Regions from separate parts of the Kitasatospora sp. NPDC048286 genome, predicted to be linked through region 1. Evidence: riboswitches for the same ligand, from Rfam matches in the RefSeq annotation. Region 1 holds a riboswitch; each other region holds the start of a gene.

Evidence for each region. A riboswitch is a leader RNA that binds a small molecule or an ion and turns the genes downstream of it on or off. The one in region 1 is predicted to bind cyclic di-AMP.
Region 2: linked by a shared signal. The riboswitch ahead of ACGF13_RS18195 (transglycosylase family protein) and the one ahead of ACGF13_RS14905 (transglycosylase family protein) in region 1 are both predicted to bind cyclic di-AMP.
Region 3: linked by a shared signal. The riboswitch ahead of ACGF13_RS08050 (peptidoglycan DD-metalloendopeptidase family protein) and the one ahead of ACGF13_RS14905 (transglycosylase family protein) in region 1 are both predicted to bind cyclic di-AMP.
Region 4: linked by a shared signal. The riboswitch ahead of ACGF13_RS06070 (NlpC/P60 family protein) and the one ahead of ACGF13_RS14905 (transglycosylase family protein) in region 1 are both predicted to bind cyclic di-AMP.

The regions. Positions count from the first base shown of each region.
Region 1 is NZ_JBICZE010000005.1:525,955-532,907, reverse strand. Features, by position in the region: gene ACGF13_RS14920 (MazG family protein) at 1-738, shown strand, start outside; gene ACGF13_RS14915 (SDR family NAD(P)-dependent oxidoreductase) at 742-1,164, opposite strand; gene ACGF13_RS14910 (cytochrome P450) at 1,486-2,838, shown strand; cyclic di-AMP (ydaO/yuaA leader) riboswitch at 3,059-3,225, shown strand; gene ACGF13_RS14905 (transglycosylase family protein) at 3,231-4,136, shown strand; gene eno (phosphopyruvate hydratase) at 4,477-5,763, shown strand; gene ACGF13_RS14895 (septum formation initiator family protein) at 5,912-6,433, shown strand; partial or broken gene ACGF13_RS14890 (DUF501 domain-containing protein) at 6,405-6,944, shown strand.
Region 2 is NZ_JBICZE010000006.1:607,307-614,259, reverse strand. Features, by position in the region: partial or broken gene ACGF13_RS18210 (ATP-binding protein) at 1-73, shown strand, start outside; gene ACGF13_RS18205 (DUF397 domain-containing protein) at 522-785, opposite strand; gene ACGF13_RS18200 (sirohydrochlorin chelatase) at 1,344-2,303, shown strand; cyclic di-AMP (ydaO/yuaA leader) riboswitch at 2,818-2,979, shown strand; gene ACGF13_RS18195 (transglycosylase family protein) at 2,966-4,270, shown strand; gene ACGF13_RS18190 (hypothetical protein) at 4,545-4,745, shown strand; gene ACGF13_RS18185 (LacI family DNA-binding transcriptional regulator) at 4,843-5,862, opposite strand; gene ACGF13_RS18180 (glycoside hydrolase family 13 protein) at 5,888-6,953, opposite strand, start outside.
Region 3 is NZ_JBICZE010000003.1:36,350-43,302, forward strand. Features, by position in the region: gene ACGF13_RS08035 (HelD family protein) at 1-420, opposite strand, end outside; gene purB (adenylosuccinate lyase) at 539-1,969, shown strand; gene ACGF13_RS08045 (MFS transporter) at 2,011-3,552, opposite strand; cyclic di-AMP (ydaO/yuaA leader) riboswitch at 3,906-4,043, shown strand; gene ACGF13_RS08050 (peptidoglycan DD-metalloendopeptidase family protein) at 4,046-5,041, shown strand; gene ACGF13_RS08055 (APC family permease) at 5,403-6,950, shown strand.
Region 4 is NZ_JBICZE010000002.1:386,248-393,200, reverse strand. Features, by position in the region: gene ACGF13_RS06080 (NYN domain-containing protein) at 252-1,565, shown strand; gene ACGF13_RS06075 (NlpC/P60 family protein) at 1,767-2,804, shown strand; cyclic di-AMP (ydaO/yuaA leader) riboswitch at 3,143-3,296, shown strand; gene ACGF13_RS06070 (NlpC/P60 family protein) at 3,307-4,419, shown strand; gene ACGF13_RS06065 (NlpC/P60 family protein) at 4,646-5,692, shown strand; gene ACGF13_RS06060 (hypothetical protein) at 5,872-6,903, shown strand; gene ACGF13_RS06055 (glycosyltransferase 87 family protein) at 6,916-6,953, opposite strand, start outside.

The DNA.
Region 1 (6,953 bases):
GCGTTGGCGCGGCTCGCGGTGGAGCGGGCCGGCGAGGTGCCCGAGATCGAGGTGCTGCCCGGCTCGTACGACCTGCCGGGGTCGCGGCTGCTGGACCTGGTGACGGTGATGGACCGGCTGCGCTCCCCGGGCGGTTGCCCCTGGGACGCCGAGCAGACGCACGAGACCCTGGTGAAGTACCTGGTCGAGGAGGCGTACGAGCTGGTCGAGGCGATCGAGGACGGGGAGCGGCAGACGCTGCGCGAGGAGCTGGGCGACGTCCTGTTCCAGGTGTTCTTCCACTCCCGGATCGCCGAGGAGCACCCGACCGACCCGTTCACCGTCGACGACGTGGCCGGGGACATCGTCGAGAAGCTGATGTACCGGCACCCGCACGTGTTCGGGAACGTCGAGGTCGAGGGCGCCACCGAGGCGGAGGCGAACTGGGAGCAGCTGAAGGCGGCGGAGAAGGCGGACCGCGAGTCGGTGCTGGACGGCGTGCCGTCCGGGCTGCCCGCGCTGGCGTACGCGGCGAAGCTGGTGTCCCGGGTGCGCCGGTCCGGGTTCACCGGGATGCCGGACGAGCCGTACGAGCTGCCCGCCGAGCTGACCGCCGACTCGGCGGGCCGGCTGCTGCTCGCGGTGGTGCAGCGGGCCCATGACGCCGGGGTGGACGTGGACGCGGCGCTGCGGTCGGCCGCGCGCGGTTACCGGGACGGGGTGCGCGCGGCCGAGGGTCTCGAGCCGGACGGGGAGTAGGCGCTAGGCCGCCGTGGCGGTGTGCTCCGGGCGCCGCTGCGGCGGGACGAGTTCGCCGATGGCCTCGCCGACGAGGAGGACGAGTTCGGCGAGCCGCTCCAGGTCGAGGTGGTCGGGCAGGTCGGCCAGCGAGATGATCCGCTCGCCGCCCGGGCCGGCGACGGCGAACAGGTCGATCGGCCCGAGGTGCTTCTCGGCGGTGTCGACGAGGGCGGCGACGTCGCTGGGGCGGCGGATGTCGCCGCAGACGCCGACGACGGGGCAGCCCGGCCGGTCGAGTTCGGTGGCGAGGTCCTCGGCGACGCCGACGTACTGGTCGGCGATCAGCATTCCGGCGGCGCCGGCCGCGGAGAACCGGCGGGCGAGGCCCGCGCCCGACCCGCCGTCGAGGACCGCGATGACGACGACTGACCCGCTGACCCGCATGGCCTGCTCCTCCCTGTGGGCGACACCGCACCGGCGCCCACGCGTACTGCGGAGGATCGTAGGCACGTCCTGACCCTCCGCAACAGGGATTACCCCTCAGGTGACCAGGCTCACGCCCGCCCCGCGGCCAAGAGTCGGCCAAGAGCTGTCCACGGACCGTCCACGACCCGTCCACGGACGGTCAACGGCCCGGCCACGGCCTGTCCATGAGCCGGCCGTGAGCCGGCCGTGACCCGGTCATGACCCCGCCGCGGAGCGCCGCCCGACGGGCGCGGCCCGCCGGAGGGCGGGTGCGCCGGTCGCACCGGATACGGTCGGTCCATGCCAGCTCAGCCCGACCCCGCCCGGCCCGCCGCCGCGTCCTCCGATGCCCCCGCCCCACAGCTGTTCACCTGGGAGTTCGCCTCCGACCCGTACCCCGCCTACGCCTGGCTGCGCGAGCACGCCCCGGTGCACCGCACCACCCTGCCGAGCGGGGTGGAGGCCTGGCTGGTGACCAGGTACGCCGACGCCCGGCAGGCGCTCGCGGACAGCCGGCTGTCGAAGAACCCGGCGCACCACAGCGAGCAGGCGCACCGCACCGGCCGGGTGGGCATCCCGGGGGAGCGGCAGGCGGACCTGATGACCCACCTGCTGAACATCGACCCGCCGGACCACACCCGGCTGCGCCGCCTGGTGTCGAAGGCGTTCACGCCGCGCCGGGTGGCCGAGTTCGAGCCGCGGGTGCAGCAGCTCACCGACCGGCTGATCGACGGCTTCGCGCAGCGCGGCTCGGCGGACCTGATCCACGAGTTCGCCTTCCCGCTCCCCATCTACGCGATCTGCGACATGCTCGGGGTGCCGGCCGAGGACCAGGACGACTTCCGCGACTGGGCCGGGATGATGCTGCGACACACGAAGCCGGGGCAAGGCGGCGGCCAGCGCGGCGGCGTGGGGCGGGCGGTGAAGCGGATGCGGGCGTACCTGCTGGAGCTGATCCACCGCAAGCGCGCGGACCTCGGGGACGACCTGATCTCCGGTCTGATCCGGGCCAGTGACCACGGTGAGCACCTGACGGAGAACGAGGCCGCGGCGATGGCCTTCATCCTCCTGTTCGCGGGCTTCGAGACGACCGTGAACCTGATCGGCAACGGCACGTACGCGCTGCTGCGCAACCCGGACCAGCGCCGGCTGCTGCAGGAGTCGGTGGCGCGCGGGGAGAGCGCGCTGCTGGAGACCGGGATCGAGGAACTCCTGCGCTACGACGGGCCGGTGGAGCTGGCGACCTGGCGGTTCGCGACCCGTCCGCTGACCATCGGCGGGGTGGACATCCCGGTCGGCGACCCGGTGCTGGTGGTGCTGGCCGCGGCGGACCGCGACCCGGCCCGGTTCGCCGCCGAGAACACCCTGGACCTGGCCCGTGCGGACAATCCCCACCTGGGCTTCGGGCACGGCATCCACTACTGCATCGGCGCTCCGCTCGCCCGGTTGGAGGGGCGTGCGGCGCTGGCCTCGCTGCTTTCCCGGCTGCCCGATCTGCGGCTCGCGGAAAGCCCGGACGCCCTGCGCTGGCGCGGTGGCCTGATCATGCGTGGGCTGCGCGAACTACCGGTGGAATTCAGTCCGGAGGGCCGCTCTCCGCATACCCCTCCGTACACCCCTTCGCAGGCCTCTCCAACGCCTCCGACCTGCTGAGATCACGCTGACGGGACGTCGCCGATCGCCCGCCGACGTGGGTGTGAACACCCATCAATCCGGACATAACACCGCCGTTGGTAGGCGATCGAACACGGGCCGTAATTGTCGTGTGATATCGACGATATGAGCTTGTGATTGTCCTGATGATCTGTCTACTCTCCCTGGAGTTCGCAGCTGCGGACCTCGTGCGCGGAACGCCGAATCCTGCCCGCCGCGCCCGGGAAACCGACCAGACCCTGGGCAGGGGCGGGGGAACCAGGTTTGTTGCCGTCTCCCACGGCTTGGGGTGAAGCCGCCCGAGCGGAATCGTTTCCGCGTACGGCGGCCGGGCCACCTCCCGGTCCGAACCCGACAGCTCACCTCGCAGGCGTGCGGAGAGGGACCTCTTCATGCTGTTCGTTGGAACTGGCCGTCACCGTCGTCGCACCCAAGCCGAGAAGGCCATCGCCGTCGCCGGTGTGGCCGGCGTCGGACTCGCGATGCCGCTCCTCACCGCCACCGGCGCCTCCGCCGCCCCGGCCTCCACCTGGGACGCCGTCGCCCAGTGCGAGAGCGGCGGCAACTGGGGCATCAACACCGGCAACGGCTTCTACGGCGGCCTCCAGTTCACCTCCAGCACCTGGAAGGCGTACGGCGGCACCGCCTACGCGTCGCAGGCCAACCAGGCCAGCAAGGCCCAGCAGATCTCGGTCGCCGAGAAGGTGCTGGCCTCGCAGGGGCCGGGCGCCTGGCCGGTCTGCTCCCAGAAGGCGGGTCTGACCAAGGGCGGCGCCGCGGCCGTGGTCGACACCTCCTCGGACGCCAAGCCGCAGTCCGCCCCCAAGCAGCAGACCCCGAAGCCCGCCGCCAAGCCGGCCGAGAAGCCGGCCGCGCAGCAGCCCGCCGCCCAGAAGCCGGTCCAGAAGCCCGCCGCGCAGCCGGTCCAGCAGGCCGCCCCGCAGCAGCAGGCGCAGCCGCAGACCCCGGGCTTCTCCGGCAAGGCCGGCTGGGACGCCGACGCCAAGGTGTTCTGGTACCAGAACAACGGCGCCTGGTACTGGACCAGCCACCAGAGCGTCTACCAGCAGTACGCCGGCCAGGCCGCCGCCCAGCCGCAGTACGCTCCGCTCGCCGCCCAGCAGGCCCCGCAGGCCGCCGGCCACGACTACACCGTCCGCGCCGGGGACACCCTGTCGACCATCGCCGCCGCCCAGGGCGTGTCCGGCGGCTGGCACGCGCTGTACGACCAGAACCACGCCACCGTCGGCGGCGACCCGAACCTGATCATGCCCGGCCAGGTGCTGCACCTCGGCTGAGCCGTCGCACCGGCCGTCACCCGACGCCGTCGTCGCACCGGCCGTCACCCGACGCCGTCGTCACCCCCGTCGTGACCCGACGCCGGTGCCGCTCCGCCCGCCGTCCGAAGGGGACCGGTCCTACCGGTCCCCTTCGTCCGCATTCGCCCGCTCCGGTGGGACAAGCTGGGACAAGCAGGTGAACTACCGGTGGGTAGTGGGGCCACACGCTGAGACGGGACCGAGGCGGACGTGGCCCCGGGAGCCCGGGCGGTTAGGCTCTGGTCGTAACGACTCCGCAATCGTCCTGCTGACAGCACCCACCGTCAGACCGGACCCTGCTTCCGCAAGGAGATGCCTCGTGCCGTCCATCGATGTCGTCGTAGCCCGTGAGATCCTCGACTCGCGCGGCAACCCCACGGTCGAGGTCGAGGTCGGCCTCGACGACGGCAGCACGGGTCGTGCCGCCGTCCCGTCGGGTGCCTCCACCGGTGCCTTCGAGGCGCTGGAGCTGCGCGACGGCGACAAGAACCGCTACTTCGGCAAGGGCGTCGAGAAGGCCGTCCTGGCCGTCATCGAGCAGATCGGCCCGGAGCTGGTCGGCTACGACGCCACCGAGCAGCGCCTGATCGACCAGGCCATGCTGGACCTGGACGCCACCCCGGACAAGTCCTCGCTCGGCGCCAACGCCATCCTGGGCGTCTCGCTGGCCGTCGCGCACGCCGCCTCCGAGGCCAGCGACCTGCCGCTGTTCCGCTACCTGGGCGGCCCGAACGCGCACGTCCTGCCCGTCCCGATGATGAACATCCTCAACGGTGGGTCGCACGCCGACTCCAACGTCGACATCCAGGAGTTCATGATCGCCCCGATCGGCGCGGAGTCCTTCTCCGAGGCCGTCCGCTGGGGCGTCGAGGTCTACCACACGCTCAAGGGCGTGCTGAAGGAGCGCGGCCTGTCCACCGGTCTGGGCGACGAGGGCGGCTTCGCCCCGAACCTGGACTCCAACCGCGAGGCCCTGGACCTCATCGTCGAGGCCATCCAGAAGGCCGGCTACGTGCCCGGCCGTGACGTCGCGCTGGCCCTGGACGTCGCCTCCTCCGAGTTCTACGAGGACGGCGCCTACCACTTCGAGGGCAAGGAGCTCACCGCCGCCGAGCTCATCGAGTACTACGCCGAGCTGGTCGCCGCCTACCCGCTGGTCTCCATCGAGGACCCGCTGGACGAGTCGGACTGGGACGGCTGGAAGGCCATGACCGAGAAGCTGGGCGACAAGGTCCAGCTGGTCGGCGACGACCTGTTCGTCACCAACCCGGCCCGCCTGGCCCGCGGCATCGAGACCGGCACCGCCAACGCGCTGCTGGTGAAGGTGAACCAGATCGGTTCGCTGACCGAGACCCTGGACGCCGTCGAGCTGGCCCAGCGCAACGGCTACCGCTGCATGATGTCGCACCGCTCCGGCGAGACCGAGGACGTCACCATCGCCGACCTGGCCGTCGCCACCAACTGCGGCCAGATCAAGACCGGTGCCCCGGCCCGCTCCGAGCGCGTCGCCAAGTACAACCAGCTGCTGCGCATCGAGGAGATCCTCGACGACGCCGCCGAGTACGCCGGCCGCGGCGCCTTCCCGCGCTTCCGCTCCGCCGAGTGACCAGCGGATCGGTACGGCGAGCCCGGGGCTGAGCGCTCCGGGCACGGGGGCCGAGTGCTCCCGGTAGCGCACGCCTGACCGGTGCCCCGCCGTTCACCCCGTAGGGTGGACGGCGGGGCACCGTCGCGACCAGGAGGGGATACGGGAGATGGCTGGCTGGAGGATCCCGGGCTTGGCGGCCCGGCCCCGGTTCACGAGCCGGGCGACCGTCCTCGTCCTGGTGCTCTGCTCCCTGGTGGCGATCCTCGCCTACCCGACGCGGCAGTTCATCTCCCAGCGCGCCGAGATCTCCGCCCAGCGGGCGAAGGCCGACCACGCGCGCCAGCAGGTCGAGCAGCTGCGCCGGGAGCGGGCCCGCTGGCAGGACCCGGAGTACGTCAAGGCGCAGGCCCGCGCCCGGCTGCACTACGCGGTGCCGGGGGAGACCCCGTACATCGCGGTGGACCCGGCCGGCCAGGGCTCCGCCCAGCCCTCCTCGTCCGCGGCCGGTGCGGCCTCCGCCCGGAACGCGGCCCCCGGAAGCGCCACCGGCCAGGCGATGGCCGCCAAACCCTGGTACGCCAGCATCTGGGACTCGGTGGACGCCGCCGACACCGCCGCGGCGGCCCCCGCCACCCCCCTTCCCCTCCCACCGTCCCCCGTTGGAGACACCTCCCCCCATGACCACTGAGAACCACCCCACCGTCTCCGACGCCGACGTCGCGGCCATCGCCGCCCAGCTCGGCCGGGTGCCGCGCGGCCTGCGCGGCGTGGCGCACCGCTGCCCCTGCGGCAACCCCGACGTCGTGGAGACGGCCCCTCGTCTGCCGGACGGCACGCCGTTCCCGACGCTCTACTACCTGACCTGCCCCAAGGCCGCCTCGCTGATCGGCACCCTGGAGGCGGAGGGCGTGATGAAGGACCAGAGCGCCCGGCTCGCCGAGGACCCGGAGCTGGCCGCCGCCTACCAGAAGGCGCACGAGGACTACATCGCCCGGCGTGACGCGATCGAGGTGCTGGAGGGCTTCCCGAGCGCCGGCGGCATGCCGGACCGGGTGAAGTGCCTGCACGTGCTGGTCGGCCACTCGCTGGCGGCCGGCGAGGGCGTCAACCCGCTCGGCGACGAGGCGATCGGCATGCTGGAGGACTGGTGGGCCAAGGGCCCGTGCGTCTCCCCGGCCGAGGTCGAGGCCGCCGGTGAGCGGGTCGCC
Region 2 (6,953 bases), on a different contig from region 1:
CCTGGTGGAGTCGTTCAGCCGCTCCTGGGGCTGGCACCCGCTGGGCAGCGGCAAGGTGGTCTGGGCGATGTTCGAGGCGGAGACGGTCGGCGGCTATCCGCTGGACGGACACCCCGGGCTCGGCGGCCGCTCACCGCTCGACGGGCCCGTCGAGGTCGGCGGACGGCATCGGCGCTCGGCCTAGGACGGGCCGCGCAGGCGGGACGGACCCGTGCACCCGGGACGGACCCTGCCACCCGGGACGGCCCCTGCGCCTGACGGCGTGTGGCCGGTCGCGGGAAGCCCCGGGAGGACCACACTCCGGGCCCTTCCACCAGGCCCCGCCGAGACCTTCCGGTGCCGTCGGCCCGCGAGCGGCCCAGGGCGGCGGGACGGCCGCACGGCTCCTTGGGACGCCGCCGGACGAGGCCTCCGTAGCGGAGGTCGTCCGAAGAAGGGGTCGTCCGGAGCAAGGAAAAGACAAAGGCCGTCGTGGTGTCGGCACCCACGACGGCCCCCCGATGGTGGAGCACGGCGGCCGGTCAGACCGCCAGGTGGTCGAACTCCCCGTCCTTCGCCCCCAGCAGCAGGGCGGCGATCTCGGCCCGGGTGTAGATGAGGGCCGGTCCGTCCGGGAAGCGCGAGTTGCGCATCGCCACGTCGCCGCCCGGCAGGGCCGCGAACTCGACGCAGTTGCCCTGGGAGTTGCTGTGCAGGCTCTTTTGCCAGACCACCCCCTGGAGATCGGCGGCGGCCATCCCGTTGTAGGTGTCGTACGAACCGTGCGTGTCCTGCGAGTCGTGCATAGAAGTCTCCCGAAGAGCTCCGGAGTTGTCGTCCAGCGCGGCGCCCCCGGCACCGCCGAAACGAACGGACCGGCCCCGTACCGGTCCGGCACAACGCCTCACTTGACGCGATGATAGCTGCAGTGCACGTGCATCAGCACGAGACATTGCAGGTGCACGAGGCCTTTTATCCGCAGGCGCGAACTCTTCACGGACCCTTCTCCTGACGGTACGTAAACGGACATAGCCGATGGAATCGCCGAGTTTGCGATAACCGGCCGTGAGCACCTCCCCGCCGAATGTTGATCTTCGAATGCCGGGAGTCGCATGCCCGTGACCCTCAGTCAAACCACCCTCATGCTGTGAGACATCTCACGCGCCCCGGGTGCAACGCCCGCCCCTCGGATCACGTCGAGACAACCACGGGCGACCATGCGGGGGTTGGGCGAAGAATGTCCGGATTGTAGGCAAAGCGCCCGGACCGACGCCGAGGACGCACCGGGTCCGCACGGCGCTCACGTGAATCCCGCACGGCAGCCGACTGCAAGCCTGACGGGCAGATGTCCTACGATCTCCGGCATGAGCACCGCAGCCATCCCGGGCGCGCCACTGCCCGTCCGCACTCCAGGCTCCCGTGCGCGGGGGCGCCACCGTCGTCCCGAGCGCCCCGAGATCCCGGCCGGCGCCCCGGCCCTGGTGCTCGCCGTGCCCGCGACCGCCGGGCCCGAGTCCCGCTCGGTCGTCGAGGAGCTGCTCTCGATCGTCCGCACCGAGCAGAACGGCGTCCAGACCGCGGTCGGCTACCTCCCGGGTGACGGCACCGAGGGCGCGGACGGCGAGGACCGCACCGTGGCCGAGCTGCTGACCCTGGCCGCCGAGGCCGGGCTGCCGATGCCCGTCCTGGTGCCGCTGGTGCCCGGCCCGCACACCTTCCTGACCGAGCTTCACGCGCTCGCCGCCGAGTACGGCGCACCCGTCACCGACCCGCTGGGCCCGCACCCGCTGCTGGCCGAGGCCGTGCACGTCCGGCTGTCCGAGGCCGGGCTGGCCCGGGCCGACCGCGCCCGGCTGTTCGCCATCGCGACCGCCGCGGACGGCGTGGTGCTGACCACCGTCGGCGGCGAGGACGCCGCCGCGGCGGCCGGCATCACCGGCGTGCTGCTGGCCGCCCGACTGGCCGTGCCGGTCGTCGCCGCCGCGCTCGACGTGCCCGGCTCGGTGGCCGCGGCCGTCAACCACCTCAGGGAGACCGGCTCGCAGCGCCCGGCGCTGGCCCCGCTGGTGATCGGCCCGGAGGCGGACTCCGAGCTGCTCGCCACCGCCGCCGAGGAGACCGGCTGCCCGTCGGCCGCGCCGCTGGGCTCGTACCCGTCGGTCGGCCAGCTGATCGCCTCCACGTACCTGGCCGCGCTGCCCACGCCGTCCCCGGAGGACCTGGCGCGGGCCGAGGCGGAGGCGGCGGCCGCCGCCGAGGCCGAGGGGGTCGTGGAGGGTGCTCGCGGCGCCCACGCGGCCGCCGAGGCGCCCGCCGGGCAGTAGTCGACTCCGCGCGCCGCTCGGCGCGCTCCGAAGGGCCCGGAACGGCTTGCGTTCCGGGCCCTTCGCTTTACCCCTCCCACTCCCACCGCCCGAGCGTCGTCCCTCCCGGGTCGCCCCTCCCGTGCCACCCTCCCGCCGGGATGCGGACGACAATGACGCGAAAATGGCGCGGAATGTCCGTTCTGGCGGTATTTGAAACGGAATAGGGAGCGCGGGCCCAGGCGTTCGAATCGTGACCACTCCCCCACCGTCAGGGTGCGCCGACTCCGCGACTCGACGCGCCGTCACGTCAGCCCTGAGGTGAAGCCAGTTGTCGACTTCAGCAACGACATTGCCCGAAAACGATCATTTGCGATCATGGGTGGCAGCAATTTTGGCAGTTCCCACTAAACCGTGATGCACATCACAGTGGTTTGCAGTTTGAACTTGAGTCTGATTAACGTGCTCCCCGTTCGTGACCACACGAACCCGGTTCATCCGCGACGCCGAGTCCTGCCGTCGGATGTCCTGGCAGCGCGAAAACGCACCACGGCAGGAGCGGGGGACCCACAGGTAAGTCGCCCCGGACCGGTCTCCGGAACGGTCCAGGGCTAGGGGTGAAGCCGCGCCCACCAGCGCGGCCGGGCAACTCCAGCCCGAATCCGACAGCTCACCTCGCAGGCGTGGGAGAGGACTCCGTCTTCATGCTGCCCACCAACGGCACCAGCCTGCCCAGCCGCACCCGCCGCGTGATCGCCGCCCTCGGCGTCGCGGGCGTCGGCCTCACCGTCCCCTGCCTCACCTCGGGCACCGCCTCGGCCGCCTCCGTCGCCACCTGGGACAAGGTCGCCCAGTGCGAGAGCGGCGGCAACTGGAGCATCAACACCGGCAACGGCTTCTACGGCGGCCTCCAGTTCACCTCCAGCACCTGGTCCGCCTTCGGCGGCACCGCCTACGCGGCGCGCGCCGACCTGGCCACCAAGGACCAGCAGATCGCGATCGCCGAGAAGGTCCTCGCCTCGCAGGGCCCGGGTGCCTGGCCCGTCTGCTCCGTCAAGGCCGGCCTGACCAAGGGCGGCACCCCGGCCGCCGTCGACACCTCGGCGGGCTCGACCACGGGCTCGACCGCTTCCAAGCCCGCCGCGCCCGTCCAGAGCGCCAAGCCGGCCGCTCCGGCCGCGAAGCCCCAGGCCCCCGCCACGAAGCCCGCCGCGCCCGCCCAGGACGGCGCGCAGGCCACCGCCGGCTCCACCGCCTCCGGCAACCGAGGCGACTGGGTCCAGAAGCGTCAGCAGCAGGCCCAGGGCGGCGACTACACCGTGGTCGAGGGCGACTGGCTGTCCTCGATCGCCGACCAGCACAACGTGCAGGGCGGCTGGCAGCGGCTGTACGAGCTCAACCGCGGCACCCTGACCGAGGGCCCGGACACCATCTACCCGGGCCAGCAGCTGTCCTTCGGCGGTGCGAACGGCTCGGACTCCACCGGGTCGGACCGCTCCCAGAAGTCCGGCCAGTCCGCGAACGGCGGTGCCGTGAACGCCCAGCCGACCGCGCAGACCCCGGCCCCGGCCGCCAAGCCGGCCACCAAGCCCGCGCCGCAGGCCCAGACCCAGGCTCCGGCCGCCACCGGCAGCATGGCCGCCGCGGTCGCCTTCGCCGAGTCGAAGGTCGGTCAGGCGTACGTCTACGGCGGCACCGGCAACGGCGGCTGGGACTGCTCCGGCCTGACCCAGGCCGCGCTGCGCGCCGCGGGCGTCTCCGTCCCGCGCGTCGCCGCCGACCAGGCCGCCGCCAGCACCCACGTCTCGCTGGACAGCCTCCAGCCGGGCGACCTGCTGTTCTGGTCCAACAACGGCAAGGACTCCGGCGTCTACCACGTCGCGATCTACGTCGGCAACGGCAAGTACGTCGAGGCCGCCAACCCGAGCTCGGGCGTCCGCGAGCAGAGCATCGCCAACTGGGCCCCGGACTTCGCCGGCCGGGTCTGAGTACGGCGCGCAGTCGGACAGCCGACGGGCTTCAGCTGACAGGTAACAGGTAACAGGTAACAGGTAACAGGTAACAGGTAACAGGTAACAGATTTCATCATCTGTCAGCTGTCGCCCGAACGCTGACCACCCACGCCCCCGGGGAGAGTCTGGTCGCTCCCCCCGGGGGTTCCGGCGTACCTCCGGCCGTATCCCCGTGGTGGATCCCCGCTCCAACGGGCATGCTGCTGCTCTGCACCCGAGGACACCCGAGGACACCCGAGGAGGAGTCCACATGGCCCAGGTCACCGTCACCCTCGACGCGAACCTCGCGATCGACGTGATGATGCTCTCCGGCACCAAGAACCCCCAGGACGCCGTCGAACTGGTCCTGCGCGACTACCTGGCCCGCGGCCGCCGCACCGAGACCCGGACCGGCGACGCGGCCGACGGGCACCGTCTGACCGCCGACCGGCCGACCACCCAGGAGGGCTGACCACCCGACGGCCGCCACGACCGGCCGCGCGCACGCCGAAGGGCCCCGGAGGGCAACCGCCCTCCGGGGCCCGCGCGTCGGCCGCGGCCGCCGGGATTCAGCGCGCGCAGGCCCCCGTGGACCCGCGCATCACCAGCTCCGGCTGGAACATGAACTCGCCCCGCTGGGCGGCGTTTCCGCCGACCTCCTCCAGCAGCGCGTCCACCGCCGCCGTGGCCATCGCCTCGACCGGCTGGCGGATCGTGGTCAGCGGCGGCTCCGTGAAGGCGATCAGCGGCGAGTCGTCGAACCCGACCACCGACACGTCCTGCGGCACCGACAGCCCGCGCTGGCGCACCGCCCGGATCGCCCCGAGCGCCATCATGTCGCTCCCGCAGACGATCGCCGTGCAGCCCTTGTCGAGCAGCGCGCCGGCCGCCGCGTGCCCGCCCTCCACGCTGAACAGCGTGTGGTGGACGAGGTTCTCGGCCGATTCCGCGCTGTGCCCGAGCACCTCGCGCATCGCCGCCGTGAAGCCCTCGATCTTGCGCAGCACCGGCACGTACCGGCGCTGCCCGACGGCCAACCCGATCCGCTCGTGCCCGAGTTCGGCCAGGTGCTGGACGGCCATCCACATCGCGGCCCGGTCGTCCGGCGAGATGAACGGCGCGTCGATCTTCTCGCTGTAGCCGTTGATCAGCACGAACGGCACCCCACGCCCGGCCAGCCGGGCGTAGCGGTCGTGGTCGGCGGTGGAGTCGGCGTGCAGCCCGGAGACGAAGACGATGCCCGCCACTCCCCGGTCCACCAGCATGTCCACCAGTTCGTCCTCGGTGGACCCGCCCGGCGTCTGGGTGCACAGCACCGGGGTGTAGCCGTGCCGGCTGAGCACCTGCTCGATCACCTGGGCCAGCGCCGGGAAGATCGGGTTGCTCAGCTCCGGCGTGATCAGACCGATCAGCCCGGCGCTGCGCTGGCGCAGGCGGGTCGGCCGCTCGTACCCGAGCACGTCCAGCGCCGCCAGAACGGTCTGCCGGGTGGCGGCGGAAACGTTCGCCTTGCCGTTGAGCACGCGGGAGACGGTGGCTTCGCTGACCCCCGCCTGCGCCGCGATGTCTGAGAGTCGCGCCGTAGTCACGGTCCCAGAGCCTATTCCAACCACGTCAGACCGCCCACCAGCCGGTGCTGTCCGGTGCGAGCACCGTCTCGCCGCCGTCCACCACGAGGTCGGCCGAGGCGAGCAACAGCGTGCCCGGGGCCGCGATCCGCACCGGCTCCCCGGTGGTGTTCACGGTGCAGACGAAGGCGCCGCGGCGGAACGCCAGGGTGCCCTCGGGGCTCTCCAGCCACTCGACCCCGGTGCCGGCGCCGAGGTCGGGCTGGGCCCGGCGGACGGCCAGCGCGCTGCGGTAGAGCTCCAGGGTGGAGGTCGGGTCGCCGGTCTGCGCCTCGACGCTCAGCCCGGCCCACTCGGCCGGCTGCGGCAGCCAGGACGGTCCGCCGGCCACCGGGCCGAAGCCGTACGGGGCCTCGGCGCCGGACCACGGGATCGGGACGCGGCAGCCGTCGCGGTAGCCGTCCTGGCCGGCCTGGCGGAAGAACGACGGGTCCTGGCGGACCTCGTCGGGCAGGTCGGTGACGTCCGGCAGGCCGAGCTCCTCGCCCTGGTAGACGTACGCCGAGCCGGGCAGCGCGAGCATCAGCAGGGTGGCGGCGCGGGCGCGGCGCAGGCCGAGTTCGCGGTCGCCGGGGGTGCGGATCTGGGTGCCGAGGCCGGGTTCGTTGGCGAACCGGGTGGCGTGCCGGGTGACGTCGTGGTTGGACAGCACCCAGGTGGTGGGGGCGTCGACCGGGCGCATCGAGTCGAGCGAGAGGTCGATCACCTCGCGCAGCGCGGTGGCGTCCCAGTCGGTGCCCAGGTACTGGAAGTTGAAGGCCTGGTGCAGCTCGTCCGGGCGGACGTAGTTGGCGGTGCGCTGGACGGTCGGGGTCCAGGCCTCGGCGACGCCGATCCGCTGGCCCGGGTACTCGTCGAGGATCCCGCGCCAGCTGCGGTAGATCTCGTGCACACCGTCCTGGTCGAAGAACGGCATGACGTCGTTGCCGAGCAGCTTGAGCTGGTCGGAGCCGCCGAGGTCGGGCAGGCCGGGGGCCTTGACCAGGCCGTGGGCGACGTCGATGCGGAAGCCGTCCACGCCCATGTCGAGCCAGAACCGCAGGATCGAGCGG
Region 3 (6,953 bases), on a different contig from region 1:
GTGGCGGCGGCGGACCACGGGGCCGGGGTGGGCGGGGGTCGCGGTGTAGAAGGGGCGGGCGGCCGGGGTCCGCCAGTCGAGCAGCAGCGGTTCGTACGCCTCGTCGGTCAGGCCGGTGCGGCCGATGTAGTGGACGGTGCCGTCGCGCTCGTCGAGCCGGCCGAAACACAGGCCGCGCTCGACCGCGTCCAGCCGGGCGGCGTGACGGGCGGCCTCGCGGGCGCGCACCTCGCGTTCCAGCCGGGCCTGGTGGGTGCCGCCGGGTGCGGCCTGGTCGTGGGCGCCGTCGGCGGTGCGGCGGGCGCGTTCGCGGACGGCGTCCAGTCGGGCGTAGAGCCGGGTGAGATGGGCCTGCTCGGTGCGCAGGGCCGCGGCGAGGGCATCGCCGGGGTTCCCCGTGGCCGCTGGTGCTTCGCTCATCGATGTGATATCCTTGCGGTGAGGAGGCTTTGAAGTGCCATCTGAAGGGCGCTCAATTGACCCAGCCTACCCCATCCGCCGACGTCCGGCGTGACCTCGGCTGTTACCCTTGCGAAGCGTGAGCGCGAAGCCCCAGATCCCCAATGTCCTGGCCTCCCGGTACGCCTCGGCGACCCTGGCCCAGCTGTGGTCCCCCGAGCACAAGGTGGTCCTCGAGCGCCACCTGTGGCTGGCCGTCCTGAAGGCCCAGCAGGACCTCGGCGTCGAGGTGCCGGCGACGGCCGTCGCCGACTACGAGCGGGTGATCGACCAGGTCGACCTCGGCTCGATCGCCGCCCGTGAGCGGATCACCCGCCACGACGTGAAGGCCCGCATCGAGGAGTTCAGCGAGCTCGCCGGGCACGAGCAGATCCACAAGGGCATGACGTCCCGGGACCTGACCGAGAACGTCGAGCAGCTCCAGATCCGCCAGTCCCTGGAGCACGTGCGGGACCGCACGGTGGCCGTGCTGGTGCGTCTGGCCAAGCTGTCCGCCCAGCACTCCGAGCTGGTCATGGCCGGCCGCTCGCACAACGTGGCCGCGCAGGCCACCACCCTGGGCAAGCGGTTCGCCTCGATCACCGACGAGCTGCTGGTCGCCTTCCGCCGCCTGGAGGAGCTGATCGCCCGCTACCCGCTGCGCGGGATCAAGGGCCCGGTCGGCACCGCCCAGGACATGCTGGACCTCCTCGGTGGGGACACCGAGAAGCTCGCCGAGCTGGAGCGCCGGGTCGCCGGGCACCTCGGCTTCGACCGCGCGCTGACCAGCGTCGGCCAGGTCTACCCGCGCTCGCTGGACTTCGAGGTGCTCACCGCCCTCGTCCAGCTGGCCGCCGCGCCGTCCAGCCTGGCCAAGACCATCCGCCTGATGGCCGGCCACGAGCTGGTGACGGAGGGCTTCAAGGAGGGCCAGGTCGGCTCCTCCGCGATGCCCCACAAGATGAACACCCGCTCCTGCGAGCGCGTCAACGGCCTGGCCGTCATCCTGCGCGGCTACGCCTCGATGACCGGCGAGCTGGCCGGCGACCAGTGGAACGAGGGCGACGTCTCCTGCTCGGTGGTGCGCCGGGTCGCGCTGCCGGACGCGTTCTTCGCCTTCGACGGCCTGCTGGAGACCTTCCTGACCGTCCTCGACGAGTTCGGCGCCTTCCCCGCCGTGATCGAGGCCGAGCTGGACCGCTACCTGCCGTTCCTCGCCACCACCAAGGTGCTGATGGGCGCGGTGCGCGCGGGCGTCGGCCGGGAGACCGGGCACGAGGTCATCAAGGAGCACGCCGTCGCCTCCGCGCTGGCGATGCGCGCCGGCGCCCGGGAGAACGAGCTGCTGGACCGGCTGGCCGCCGACGAGCGGATCCCGCTGGACCGGGCCGCCCTGGACGCGCTGCTGGCCGACAAGCTGTCCTTCACCGGCGCGGCCGGCGCCCAGGTCGCCGAGGTCGTCCGCCGGGTGGAGGCCGTCGCGGCCGCCTACCCGGAGGCCGCCAAGTACGCGCCCGGCGACATTCTCTGACGGGCGGCATTCCCTGACAGGAAGCGCCTTCTGACGTAGCGTCAGCCCTTGGGTGAGGGCCCCGCCGCCGGACCGGTGGCGGGGCCCTCGCGCGTCACGGGGACGTGGCCCGGGTCGAGCGGCGGGGCGGTGGGCCCGCACGGCCAGTCGCAGTTCGGCTCGGCCACCGGCTGCTCCTCGGGGGCGAGCACGTTGCCCCGTACGGTCGCGGAGGCGATCAGCCCGCCGGCGACCAGCAGGCCCGCGCAGATCAGCATGGCGGTGTGGAAGGCGGCGTCGACCGAGGCGGGCACCCGGTAGGCGTCGCCGCTCAGCCCGGCCAGCGCCGGCAGGGCGGCCACCGCGAGCAGGCCGGCCGCGCGGGCGGCGGCGTTGTTGACCCCGCTGGCGATGCCCGCGTGGCGGACCTCGACGGCGGCCAGCACGGTCGCCGTCAGCGGTGCGACCAGCAGCGTCATGCCGCAGCCCAGCACCGTGACGGCGGGAAGCACGTCCACCCAGTACGAGGAGTCCGGGCCGATGCGCAGCATCAGCAGCACCCCGGCGGCGCACAGCATCGGGCCGACGGTGAGCGGGATGCGCGGGCCGATCCGCTTGCCGAGGCGTCCGGCACGGGCGGACAGCAGCAGCATCAGCACGGTGATCGGCACCAGGGCGAAGCCCGAGACCAGCGGCGAGAACCCCGACACGATCTGGAGCTGCACCACCAGCAGGAAGAAGACGCCGCTGAACGCCGCGTACACGCACAGGGTGACCAGGTTCACCGCGGTGAACAGCCGGGAGGAGAAGAGGCCGAGCGGCAGCATCGGTTCGGGTGCGCGGCGCTCGACGGCCACGAAGGCGACGCCGAGCGCCACCCCGATCACCCCGCTGACCCAGACGGTGGGGGACAGGCCCTCGCCGGCCGCGGTCAGCGCGTAGGTGATCGCGCCGAGGGCGAGGGCGGCGAGCACGGCGCCGAGCACGTCGAAGCGGCCGGAGGCGTCCTTGTCCCGGCTCTCCGGCACCGACCGGGTGGCGACGGCGATCACGGCGGCGGCGAGCGGCAGGTTCAGCAGGAAGATCCAGCGCCAGCCGGGTCCGTCCACCAGCCAGCCGCCGAGGAACGGGCCGACCGCGGCCGACACCCCGCCCAGGCCGGACCAGAGGCCGACCGCCGCCGAGCGGTCGTCAGGGTGGAAGACGGCCTGGAGCATGGCGAGCGAGCCGGGGGTGAGCAGTGCTCCGCCGATGCCCTGGACGGCGCGGGCGGCGATCAGCACGTGGATGTTCGGTGCGGCGGCGCAGGCGGCGGAGGCGATGGCGAACCAGACCACGCCGATCAGGAAGACCTTGCGCCGCCCGTAGCGGTCGCCCAGTGCGCCGCCGAGCAGGATCAGGCCCGCCAGGGTGAGCAGATAGGCGTTCAGGGTCCATTGCAGGGACGCGAGGGAGGCGCCGAGGTCGGCGCCGATCCGGGGCAGGGCGACGTTCACCACGGTGCCGTCGAGCATCGCCATGCTGGAGCCGAGCACCGTCGCCAGTAGTACCCAGCGGCCCTGCGCGGTGCTCAGGCGCAGGGTGCCGGCCTCTGAGGTGGCCACGGGCGAATCCTGCGCTGCCGAGGCGCACGTGACAAGGGTCACCGGTGGGTGTGTTGACGGTGGGCGGGGTGTGAGTAGGCGGCTGCGCAGCGTCGCGGATCTCGGCGCAGGGTCGTGGATCAGTGGCGGGGGGTGAATGGATTGTGTACGGATGGTGGGCTCCGGCCTGCGGAGGGTCACCGGGGGAGGGGGAATGGTTGCGCTTTCAAAGATCGACATTGCTTCACCCGAACGGATGGGTTTTAGTTCAGCGACCGCCCGGCCAGTCCGGACGGATCCGCCGGGTGGAACGCCGAGTCCTGCCGCTGCCCGGTGGTTCGAAACGAACTCTGTACGGCAGGAGCGGGGGACCCACAGGTAAGTCGCCGGACCGGAGTTCGCGCCTCAGGGCGCGGGCGTCCAGGACCGGCTAGGGGTGAAGCCGCGCATGCGGCCGGGCAACTCCAGCCCGAACCCGACAGCTCACCTCGCAGGCGTCGGAGAGGAAACTTCCATGCCTGCTCAGGCTCGTCGTATCGCCCTGCCCCGCGCCGCCCGCATCGGCATCGCCACCGCCGTCACCGGTGTCTCCTTCGCCCTCCCGCTCGTCACCGCGATGAGTGCCCAGGCCCACACCGCTCCGGCCGCGCCGGTCGCGCAGGCCGCCGCCTCCGCCGGCGCCGAGTCGGCCGCTCCGGCCGCTGCTCCGGCCACCGCTCCGGCCGCCCGGGCCGCGCAGGAGAGCTACCGCGTCGTCAGCGGTGACACCCTGTCCAAGATCGCCGAGGTCAAGAACGTCGAGGGCGGCTGGCACGCGCTGTACGAGCGGAACCGCTCGGTCGTCGGTGCCAACCCGAACCTGATCTTCGCCGGCCAGCAGCTCGCGCTGCCGGGCCACGCCGTCGCGCCGTCGGCCGACTCCGCTCCGGCGAAGCCCGCCGCCCCGGCCGCCCCGGCCGCTCCCGCGACCCAGGCCGCCAAGGCGCAGGACCAGGTCCAGGTGCGGACCGAGGTCGCCAAGCCGTCCGCGCAGCTGCAGACCCAGCTGCAGGTCGCCACCCCGGCCCAGGCCGTGACCGCCACTCCGGTCGCCGCCGCCACCTCCGGCTTCGTCGCCCCGCTGGCCAACCCGAGGCTCGGCACCGCCTACGGCGTGGCCGGCTCGATGTGGGCCTCCGGCCACCACACCGGCCAGGACTTCGTCGCCTCCACCGGCACCCCGCTGCGCGCCATCGCCAACGGTGTCGTGGTCAAGGCCGGCAACGGCGGCGCCTACGGCAACGAGGTCGAGATCAAGCTCGCCGACGGCCACTACGCCGAGTACGCGCACCTCTCCTCGATCGGTGTGAGGATCGGTCAGGCCGTCACCGTCGGCCAGCAGATCGGCCTCTCCGGCGCCACCGGCAACGTGACCGGCCCGCACCTGCACTTCGAGATCCGCAACGGCTCGGAGTACGGCTCGGACATCAACCCGGTCGCCTACCTGCGCGCGCACGGCGTCGCGCTCTGACCCACGGCTGAACTCCGAGGGTTTCCGGAACCACCGTCGCTGCGGGGCGAAACGATCCTCCGGGATGGTCATGTCGGGTGACCGCTCGACCGGGTGATCGCCGCACGGCGGACATGGGCGCGGGACACGCCCAGGCCGGCCCGGCCGTACGAGGACTCCTCGTGCGGCCGGGCCGGCCACTGCCGTTTCCGCGCCGCCCGGCTGTTCCCGGGTTCGTTCGGACGGGTCGAACGCGGCGTCAACTCCGGTGTCACGGAGGGGTTCGGGGGCATCGCCGGGTGGCCGCGGCACGTCATGCTGGCGGACGGTCAGCGCCCGGTCGGTCCGGCCGGGCGGGCGGGTCCGGAGGCGAGGAGGGCGGATGGCGGTCCGGAGTGGGGGCGTGGCGGGGAGGACGGCCGGCCGGGAGCGACCCGGGGAGGACGGGGTCGACCGGCTGAAGGCCGATTCGGTCGGCCTGGTCGGCGTGGTGTTCATGGCGCTCGCCACCGCCGCCCCGATCACCGCGATGACCGGCAACCTGCCGATCATCGTCGGGCAGGGCAACGGCGTCGGCGCGCCCGCCGCGTACGTCGTGGCGACCGTGGTGCTGACGGTGTTCTCGGTCGGCTACGTGGCGATGGCCCGGCACATCACCGCGGCCGGCGCGTTCTACGGCTACGTCTCGCACGGGCTGGGCCGGGTGGTCGGGATGGCCTCGGGGCTGCTCGCGGTGCTCGCGTACGTCGTCACCGAGGCCTCGGCCCTCGGCTTCTTCGCGTACTCGCTGCGCGGGCTGGTCCGTTCGCAGCTGGGGGTGGAGCTGGGCTGGGGCTGGTACGCGCTGTCCGGGGCGGCGGTGATCGGGGTGATGGCCTGGTTCGACCTGCACCTGACGGCCAAGGTGCTCGGGGTCGCGCTGGTGCTGGAGATCGGGGTGCTGAGTGCGGTCTCGTTCGCCGTGCTGTTCTCCGGCGGCGGCCCGGACGGGATCGTGCTCGCGGCCGTGAACCCGCTGAACGCGCTGAGGGGGGTGGGGAGTTCGGCGGCCGCGGCGGGGCTCGGCCTGTTCTTCGCGTTCTGGTCCTGGGTGGGGTTCGAGTCCACCGCGATGTACGGCGAGGAGTCCCGCGACCCGAAGCGGGTGGTGCCGCGGGCGACGCTGGTGTCGGTGATCGGGGTCGGGCTGCTCTACGTCTTCGTGTCCTGGATGATCGTGTCCGGCAACGGGGTCGAGCGGGCGATCGCGGTGGCGGGCGGCGCGGTGCCGGGCAAGGACGGCAACAACCTGTTCTTCGACCCGCTCGGCGCGCACCTGGGGGCCTGGGCGGTGAAGGTGTTCCAATGGCTGGTCGTCACCGGCTCGTTCGCCTGCGCGATGGCCTTCCACCAGTGCGCGGCCCGCTACCTGTACGCGATCGGGCGGGAGGGGCTGCTGCACCGGGGGCTCGGCCGCACCCATCCGCGGCACGGCTCGCCGCACGTCGCCTCGGTGGTGCAGTCGGTGATCGCGGTGGGGCTGGTGGCGGGGTTCCTGGCGGCCGGGATGGACCCGTACGCGCACCTGTACACGCTGCTGGCGCTGCTCGGGACGATGGCGATCCTGGTCGTGCAGACGCTCTGCTCCTTCGCCGTGGTCGGGTACTTCCACGTGCGGGGGCGGCACCCGGAGACCGCCCACTGGTTCCGGACGCTGGTCGCGCCGCTGGTGGGCGGGGTGGCGATGGCCGGGGTGGTGGTGCTGCTGGTGCTCAACAAGGACGCCGCGGCCGGGGCGGCGGCGCACACGCTGCTGTTCCGGCTGATCCCGTACCTGGTGATCGGGGTGTTCGCGGGCGGGGTGGCGCTGGCGCTCGCGGTGCGCCGGTGGCGGCCGGAACTCTACGTGCGGATCGGGCGGGTGGTGCTGGAGGACGCGGTCGAGCGGTGACGG
Region 4 (6,953 bases), on a different contig from region 1:
CCCGCCGCCGCGGCGGGCGGGTGCGCGGAGCACCCGCCCGCGCCGCACGGGACAATACAGAACAAGACGCACGGAGCGTGACGACAGGGGCGGCCGCGGCCGTACCCCGCTGGACCAGGATCGGAGCCGAGGACGTGGTGGACGCAGCGAAGGAGCCCGGCGAAGCCCAGGGGCTTCAGCCCGCTGCGGCCGAGGCCCAGGCCGAGGCGGCCGGGACGGCGGACGACTCCTCCGAGCCCGCGGCGGAGCGCGTGGCCGAGAGGCTCGACCGGCCGCTGCCCGAGGGGGTGCGCCGGCGCGTGGTCGGGCTGGCCTCGGACGCGCTCGGTGGGCTGCCGCCGGCCGAGCTCCCGCAGAGCCTGCGCCAGTACGTCAAGTTCACCCCGGTGCGGCGGGCCAAGTACGCGGCCACGGCGCTGGCGGCGGCGCTGGAGGCGGAGCCGGCCTTCCGGGTGCGGATAGCTGAGCGGCTGCGCCTCGGGCAGCCGGACCTGGTGAGGGCGCTGGAGTCCGGCACCGTCCCGAGCGCGGCCGATCCGATGGACGTCGCGGCCGCCGCCTACCTGGTGCGTTCGTCGGGCTGGAGCCGGCTGGTGGCCGAGGCCGGCGAGGAGGCCGAGCGGGCCGGTGCCGAGGACGCGGCCGCGGAGGCGGCCCGGCTGGTGGAGAAGCTGCAGGCCGAGCTGGCCGAGGTGCGGGCCGCCGCCCGGGCGGACCTGGACCGGCAGCGGGCCGAGTCCGACGGTGTCCGCAAGGAGGCCGAGTCGCTGCGCAAGAAGGTGCGGTCGCTGGAGAGCGACACCCGCCGGGCGCAGGCCGAGACCCGCCGGGTGAGCGGTGAGCTGGAGGCCCTGAAGGCGCAGGCCGCGGCCGAGCGCGGCGCTGCCGAGACCGAGGCGCGCAGGCTCCGGCACCGGCTCTCCGAACTGGAGACCGCGGCCGAGCAGGGCCGCCGGTCGGCCCGCGAGGGGCGCAGCGTCGAGGACATGCGGCTGCGGCTGCTGCTGGACACCGTGCTGCAGTCGGCCCAGGGTCTGCAGCGGGAGCTGGCGCTGCCGGTCTCCCAGATCCGCCCGGCGGACCTGGTGGAGGCGGTGGTGCCGGGGGCGGCCTCGCCGCACGACGTGGCCCGGCGCGGGCTGGCCGAGGACGATCCGGCGCTGCTGGACCAGCTGCTGGCGATCCCCCAGGTGCACCTGGTGGTGGACGGCTACAACGTGACCAAGACCGGCTATCCGGCGCTGCCGCTGGAGCAGCAGCGGATCCGGCTGCTGGGCGGGCTGGCGATGCTGGCCCAGCGCACCCAGGCGGAGGTCACCTGCGTGTTCGACGGGCAGGATCTGGACGTCCCGGTGATCATGGCGCCACCGCGCGGGGTCCGGGTGCGGTTCAGTCGGACCGGGGAGACGGCCGACGAGCTGATCCGCCGTCTGGTGCGGGCCGAGCCGCAGGGTCGTCCGGTGGTGGTGGTGTCCACCGACCGGGAGGTCGCGGAGGGCGTGCGGAAGGCGGGCGCGCGCCCCGTGGCGTCGGTGCTGCTGTTGAACCGGCTGGCCCGGCCCTGACCTCGGCCGATTCCGTGTGATTCCTGGTCAGGGGTGGTCCCGGGGCTTTGTGAGGGGGCTGTGGAGTCAGTGTGGGGTGGCCGAGTTCATGCCATCGGGGGAGTGGCAAAACGGATAGATCTTCACTAGGGTCTGGCGTCAAACCTATTTTCGGGAATCTCATCCCATCAGGTGAGTCCGCTGGAAGAAGGAGCCGGTCCCTTGGCCTCCCACCGCCGTCCCAAGCAGCCGAGCCGCGCGCGGATCTCCGTGCTCACCGCTGCCGCTGCGACCGCGGTCGCCCTCTCCGCCCAGGTGGCCGCGCACGCCGCGCCGCAGCCGAACAAGGCGGACGTCAAGGCGCAGATCGACCAGCTCCAGGAGGAGCAGGAGCAGGCGGCGGAGAAGTACAACGGCGCCAAGGAGCGGGCCGACCAGCTGCGCAAGCAGGCCGACCAGCTGCAGGACCAGGTGGCCCGCAGCCAGGAGCAGATGACCCAGCTCCAGGGCGGCCTGGCCGAGGTGGCGGGGGATCAGTACCGCTCCGGCGGCATCGACCCGTCCGTCCAGCTGATGCTCTCCTCCGACCCGTCCGGTTACCTGGAGAAGGCCTCGACCGTCCAGCAGGCCAGCACCAGCCAGGCCGAGGCGCTCAAGGGGCTGCTGGAGCAGCAGCGCCGGCTGGACCAGGAGAAGGCCGAGGCGGCCGCCGTGCTCGCCTCGCTGGACACCACCACCAAGGACCTCAACCAGGCCAAGGCGGACGTCAACACCAAGCTGAAGGCCGCCCAGGACCTGCTGAACTCGCTCAGCGCCGCCGACCGCGCCGCGCTGAAGGCCCAGCAGGCGCAGGACGACCGCGCCTCGCGCGGCAGCGAGCGGGTCGACCTCGGCAGCCTGCCGCCGGCCAGCGGCTACGCGGCCGTGGCGATGGCCAAGGCGATGAGCAAGCAGGGCTCGCCGTACGTGTGGGGCGCCACCGGCTCGACCACCTTCGACTGCTCGGGCCTGATGGTCTGGTCGTACGGGCAGGCGGGCGTCTCGCTGCCGCGCACCTCGCAGGAGCAGGGCCACTACGGCACCCGGGTGCCCTCGCTGGACCAGGCCCAGCCCGGCGACCTGGTGATCTACGGCTCCGACATGCACCACGTCGGGATGTACATCGGCAACGGCATGGTGGTCCACGCGCCGCACACCGGTGACGTGGTGAAGGTGATGAAGGCCGACGCGATGCCGATCAACACCATCCGCCGGGTCTGACGGCCCGACACGCCCGCGGGGCTCCTCGGGGGCCTGTGAAAAGCGCCACCCTCGCCGTGGGGGTGGCGTTCGGCTTTCCCGCCCTTTCCTGACCACATGCTGAGAACCGATCAGCCTTGTGTGTGCCTGTGGTCACCATCGGTCATTTTCACAAAAGAACTTGGGTAATCTTCTGTCTTTTTTCTGACAAGGATTTGAACGGATCACGGTTCAGTTACTAGGGTCATGCTCCGAACCACCGCACTGTCGATCGCCCAGCCAGGGTGGCGGCGGTGGTTACCGCCGAGTTCGCGAGGCAGCGGGGCAGGTCGAAGCGACTGCCCGACAGGGGAGCCCAGTATTCGGGGGCGCTGCGGAGCGGAGCCGGGGAACCACGTTCCTCCGGGGTGAATCGGCGCCAGGTCGGCCGGTGGAACGGCCGTGAGGCGTCGTAGGGCATGCTTCCGGCCCGAACCCGTCAGCTCACCCGGTAGGCGGATGTAGGAAGAAGGAGTCCGCCTTCGTGGCGTCCCATCGTCGTCCCAAGCCCGCCGGTCGCGCCCGCGTCTCGATCCTGACGGGTGTCGCCGCGGCGGCCGTCGTCCTCTCCGCGCAGGGTGCCCACGCGGACCCGCAGCCGACCAAGGAACAGGTCAAGGGGCAGGTCGACCAGCTCAACGAGCAGGCCGAGGTCGCGACCGAGAACTACAACGCCGCCCAGGCCAAGCAGCAGGAGCTGGAGAAGCAGGTCTCCGGCCTGCAGGACCAGGTGGCCCGTCAGCAGGCCCAGGTCACCGAGCTCCAGGGCGGCCTCGCCGAGATCGCCGGCGAGCAGTACCGCAACGGGGGCATATCCCCGACCGTCCAGCTGATGTTCTCCTCCAGCCCGGACAACTTCCTCAGCCAGGCCGGCACGCTGAACCAGGCCGGCAGCACCCAGAAGGGTCAGCTGAAGGAGCTCCAGGAGCAGCAGCGCAAGCTCGACCAGGACCGCAACGAGGCCCAGGGCAAGCTCGCCGAGCTGGAGTCGACCACCCAGCAGCTGAAGGCCTCCAAGGACGAGGTCCAGGGCAAGCTGAAGGCGGCCCAGGACCTGCTCAACACCCTGACCGAGCAGGACCGCCAGGCGCTGCGCCAGGCCGAGGAGAAGGCCGCGGCCGACGCCAAGGCCAAGGCCGACGCCGCCCAGGCGCAGCAGCAGGCCGACCGCGCCTCGCGCGACAACAGCCGCGGCAACCTGGCGACCGGCTCGACCGCCGCTCCGGTGAAGGTGGCCGCGGGCAGCTCGCGCGGTGCCGCCGCCCTCTCGTACGCCGCGTCCAAGGTCGGCAGCCCGTACGTCTGGGGCGCCACCGGCCCGGGCTCCTTCGACTGCTCCGGCCTGATGGTCTGGGCGTTCAACCAGGCCGGGGTGTCGCTGCCGCGCACCTCGCAGGCGCAGGCCGGGGCCGGCACCCGGATCGGCTCGGACATCTCCCAGGCCCAGCCCGGCGACCTGCTGATCTTCTACAGCGACGCCCACCACGTCGGCATCTACGCCGGCAACGGCCAGGTGCTGCACGCTCCCAAGCCGGGTGCGTCGGTGCGCTACGAGGCGGTCGGCAACATGCCGCTGGCCTCCATCGTGCGGGTCTGATCCCCGCTCGGACGCCTCCGGGCCCGGCCTTCCCCAGGGAAGGCCGGGCCTGCGGCTTTTCCGGCGGATCGAGCTGATGTCCGATTAGGGGTCGAATATTCGGGTTGGGAGGGGTTTGGACTCGCTTGCCCGGACTCGCTAACGTCTGCCACCGGACTCCCGCTCGACGGCCGCCCGTCCCGGTGCGGCGGCGGGGCCGCGCCGCAGGATTGGAGCCGCTGCCGCCATGCCCGTGCACCGCCGTTCCCAACTGCTCACCCGGGCGCTGGTGCTGACCGCGGCCGCCGCCACCGCGCTGGGCGTGGCCGCCGGAGGCCGCGCCCAGGCCGCGCCGGACAGCCCGGACCCGGGCGACCGTCAGGACGTCAGGACGCAGGTCGAGCAGCTGTACGACGAGGCCGAGCAGGCCTCCGAGAAGGCCAACGCGGCGCAGGAGGCCCAGCGGCGGCTCCAGGGCGAGACCACGATCCTCCAGGGCGAGATCGCCATCGCCCAGGACCAGCTCAACGAGCTGCGCGGCGACCTGGCGACGGTGGCCGGGGCCGAGTACCGCGGCGGCGGGATGGCCCAGACCGCCCAGCTGTTCCTCTCGCCCGACCCGGAGGGCTACCTGGTCCGCGCCCGCACCCTGGGCCAGGCCGCCGCGCGCCAGCAGGAGACCCTGCACGAGCTGGTCACCCGGCAGCGCCGGCTCGACCAGCGCCGCACCGAGGCGGCCGGCAAGCTCGCCGAACTGGACCAGACCCGCCGCACGCTCGCCGACACCAAGCAGCAGATCCAGCAGCGGCTCGCCGGGGCGCAGAAGCTGCTGAACGGTCTGGGTGCCGCCGAGCGGGCCCGGATGACGGCCCAGGACGCCCGGGACGCCGAGCAGCGCGCCACCCGGGGCACCGACCGGCTGGACCTCGGCACCGCCCCGCCCGCCTCCGAGCGCGGGGCGGCCGCGCTGGCCGCTGCGGTGCGGATGATCGGCTCCCCGTACGTCTACGGGGCCACCGGACCGCACGCCTTCGACTGCTCCGGTCTGATGTACTACAGCTGGCGGCAGGCCGGAGTGACCCTGCCACGCACCTCGCAGGCCCAGGCGTACGCCGGGCAGCGGATCAGCCTGTCCGAAGCGCGACCGGGAGACCTGGTGATCTTCTACCGGGACATGCACCACGTCGGCATGTACGCCGGCGGCGGCGTGATCGTGCACGCCCCCCGCCCGGGCGCCAAGGTCCGCTACGAGAGCGTCACCGCCATGCCGGTCTCCGGGGTGGTCCGGCTCTGAACGCCCCGACGCCCGGCTCCGCCGACCCCGCAGACCCCGCCGGGATACCCCGCCCCCGCCGCGCGCTGTCCCGGCGGGGCGCGCTGCTGCTCGCGGCCGGCGGGCTGGCCCAGCTGTCGCTGCCCCCGGCCGCCCCGGCGGCGCCGCCCGCGGCGCGCTCGGCGGACCGGCACGGCGAGGTGGCCGCCGCACTGGCGGAGCGGGCCCGGTCGGCACCGCCGTGGGCCGGGCTGCCGGTGGCCGAGGCGGCGTACCGCAACGTGGTGCTCGCCGCCTCCGGCGGGCCGGAACGGCTGACCGCGGCCGCCGACCTGACGGTGCGGATCGCCGGGTACGACGAGTACCCGGTGGTGTACCCGCGCCGGATCGAGCTGGTCCCGGCCGGGGACGGCTGGCGGGTGGAGCGCGAGGAGAGCGCGGGCGGACCGCCCGCACCCTGGGACTTCGGGCCGCTGCGGTCGGCGCCGGGCGCGCACTGCCTGGTGCTCGGGCCGGTCGCCGGCCCCGACCCGGCCGAGCTGGTCGCGGTGGCGGACCGGGCGGTGCCCGCCGTCACCGAGGTCTGGGGCGGCGCCTGGCCGCAGCGGCTGCTGCTGGAGCGGCCCGCCACCGAGGAGCGGTTCGCCCGGCTGCTGGAGGGCGACCCGGACGGCTGGACGGGCATGGCGGCGGTCACCGTGGCCGCCCCCGGCGCGCCCTGGCACACCCGGGCGGACCGGGTGCTGGTCAACCCGGAGGCGTACGGGCGGCTCAGCGACTTCGGCCGCCAGGTGGTGATCACCCACGAGGCCACCCACGTCGCCACCAGGGCCGACACCCGGGCCTGGACCCCGCTGTGGCTCTCCGAGGGCGTCGCCGACTGGACGGCCTACCGCGACTCGGGTCGCGGCCCGCAGCAGATCGCCCCCGAGCTGGCCAGGGACGTCGCCGCCGGGAGGCTGCCCGCCGCGCTGCCCGCCGACCGGGACTTCGCCGCCGGGGCGGAGGGCATCGCCCAGGCCTACGAGCAGTCCTGGCTGGCCTGCGAGCTGATCGCCCGCACCCACGGGCCGCAGCGGCTGGTCGCCTTCTACCGGGCCGTCGGCGCGGCCGACGGGCAGGGCGAGGACCGGGAGCGCCGGACGGACCGGCTGATGCGCCGCGAGCTGGGCGTCGGGCTGGCGGAGTTCACCCGGCTCTGGCTGGAGCAGGTGGCGGCGCTGAAGGGCTGACCGGCGCTCGGCTCAGCGGTGCTGCCGGGCCGGGGCGCCCGGGTGGTCGA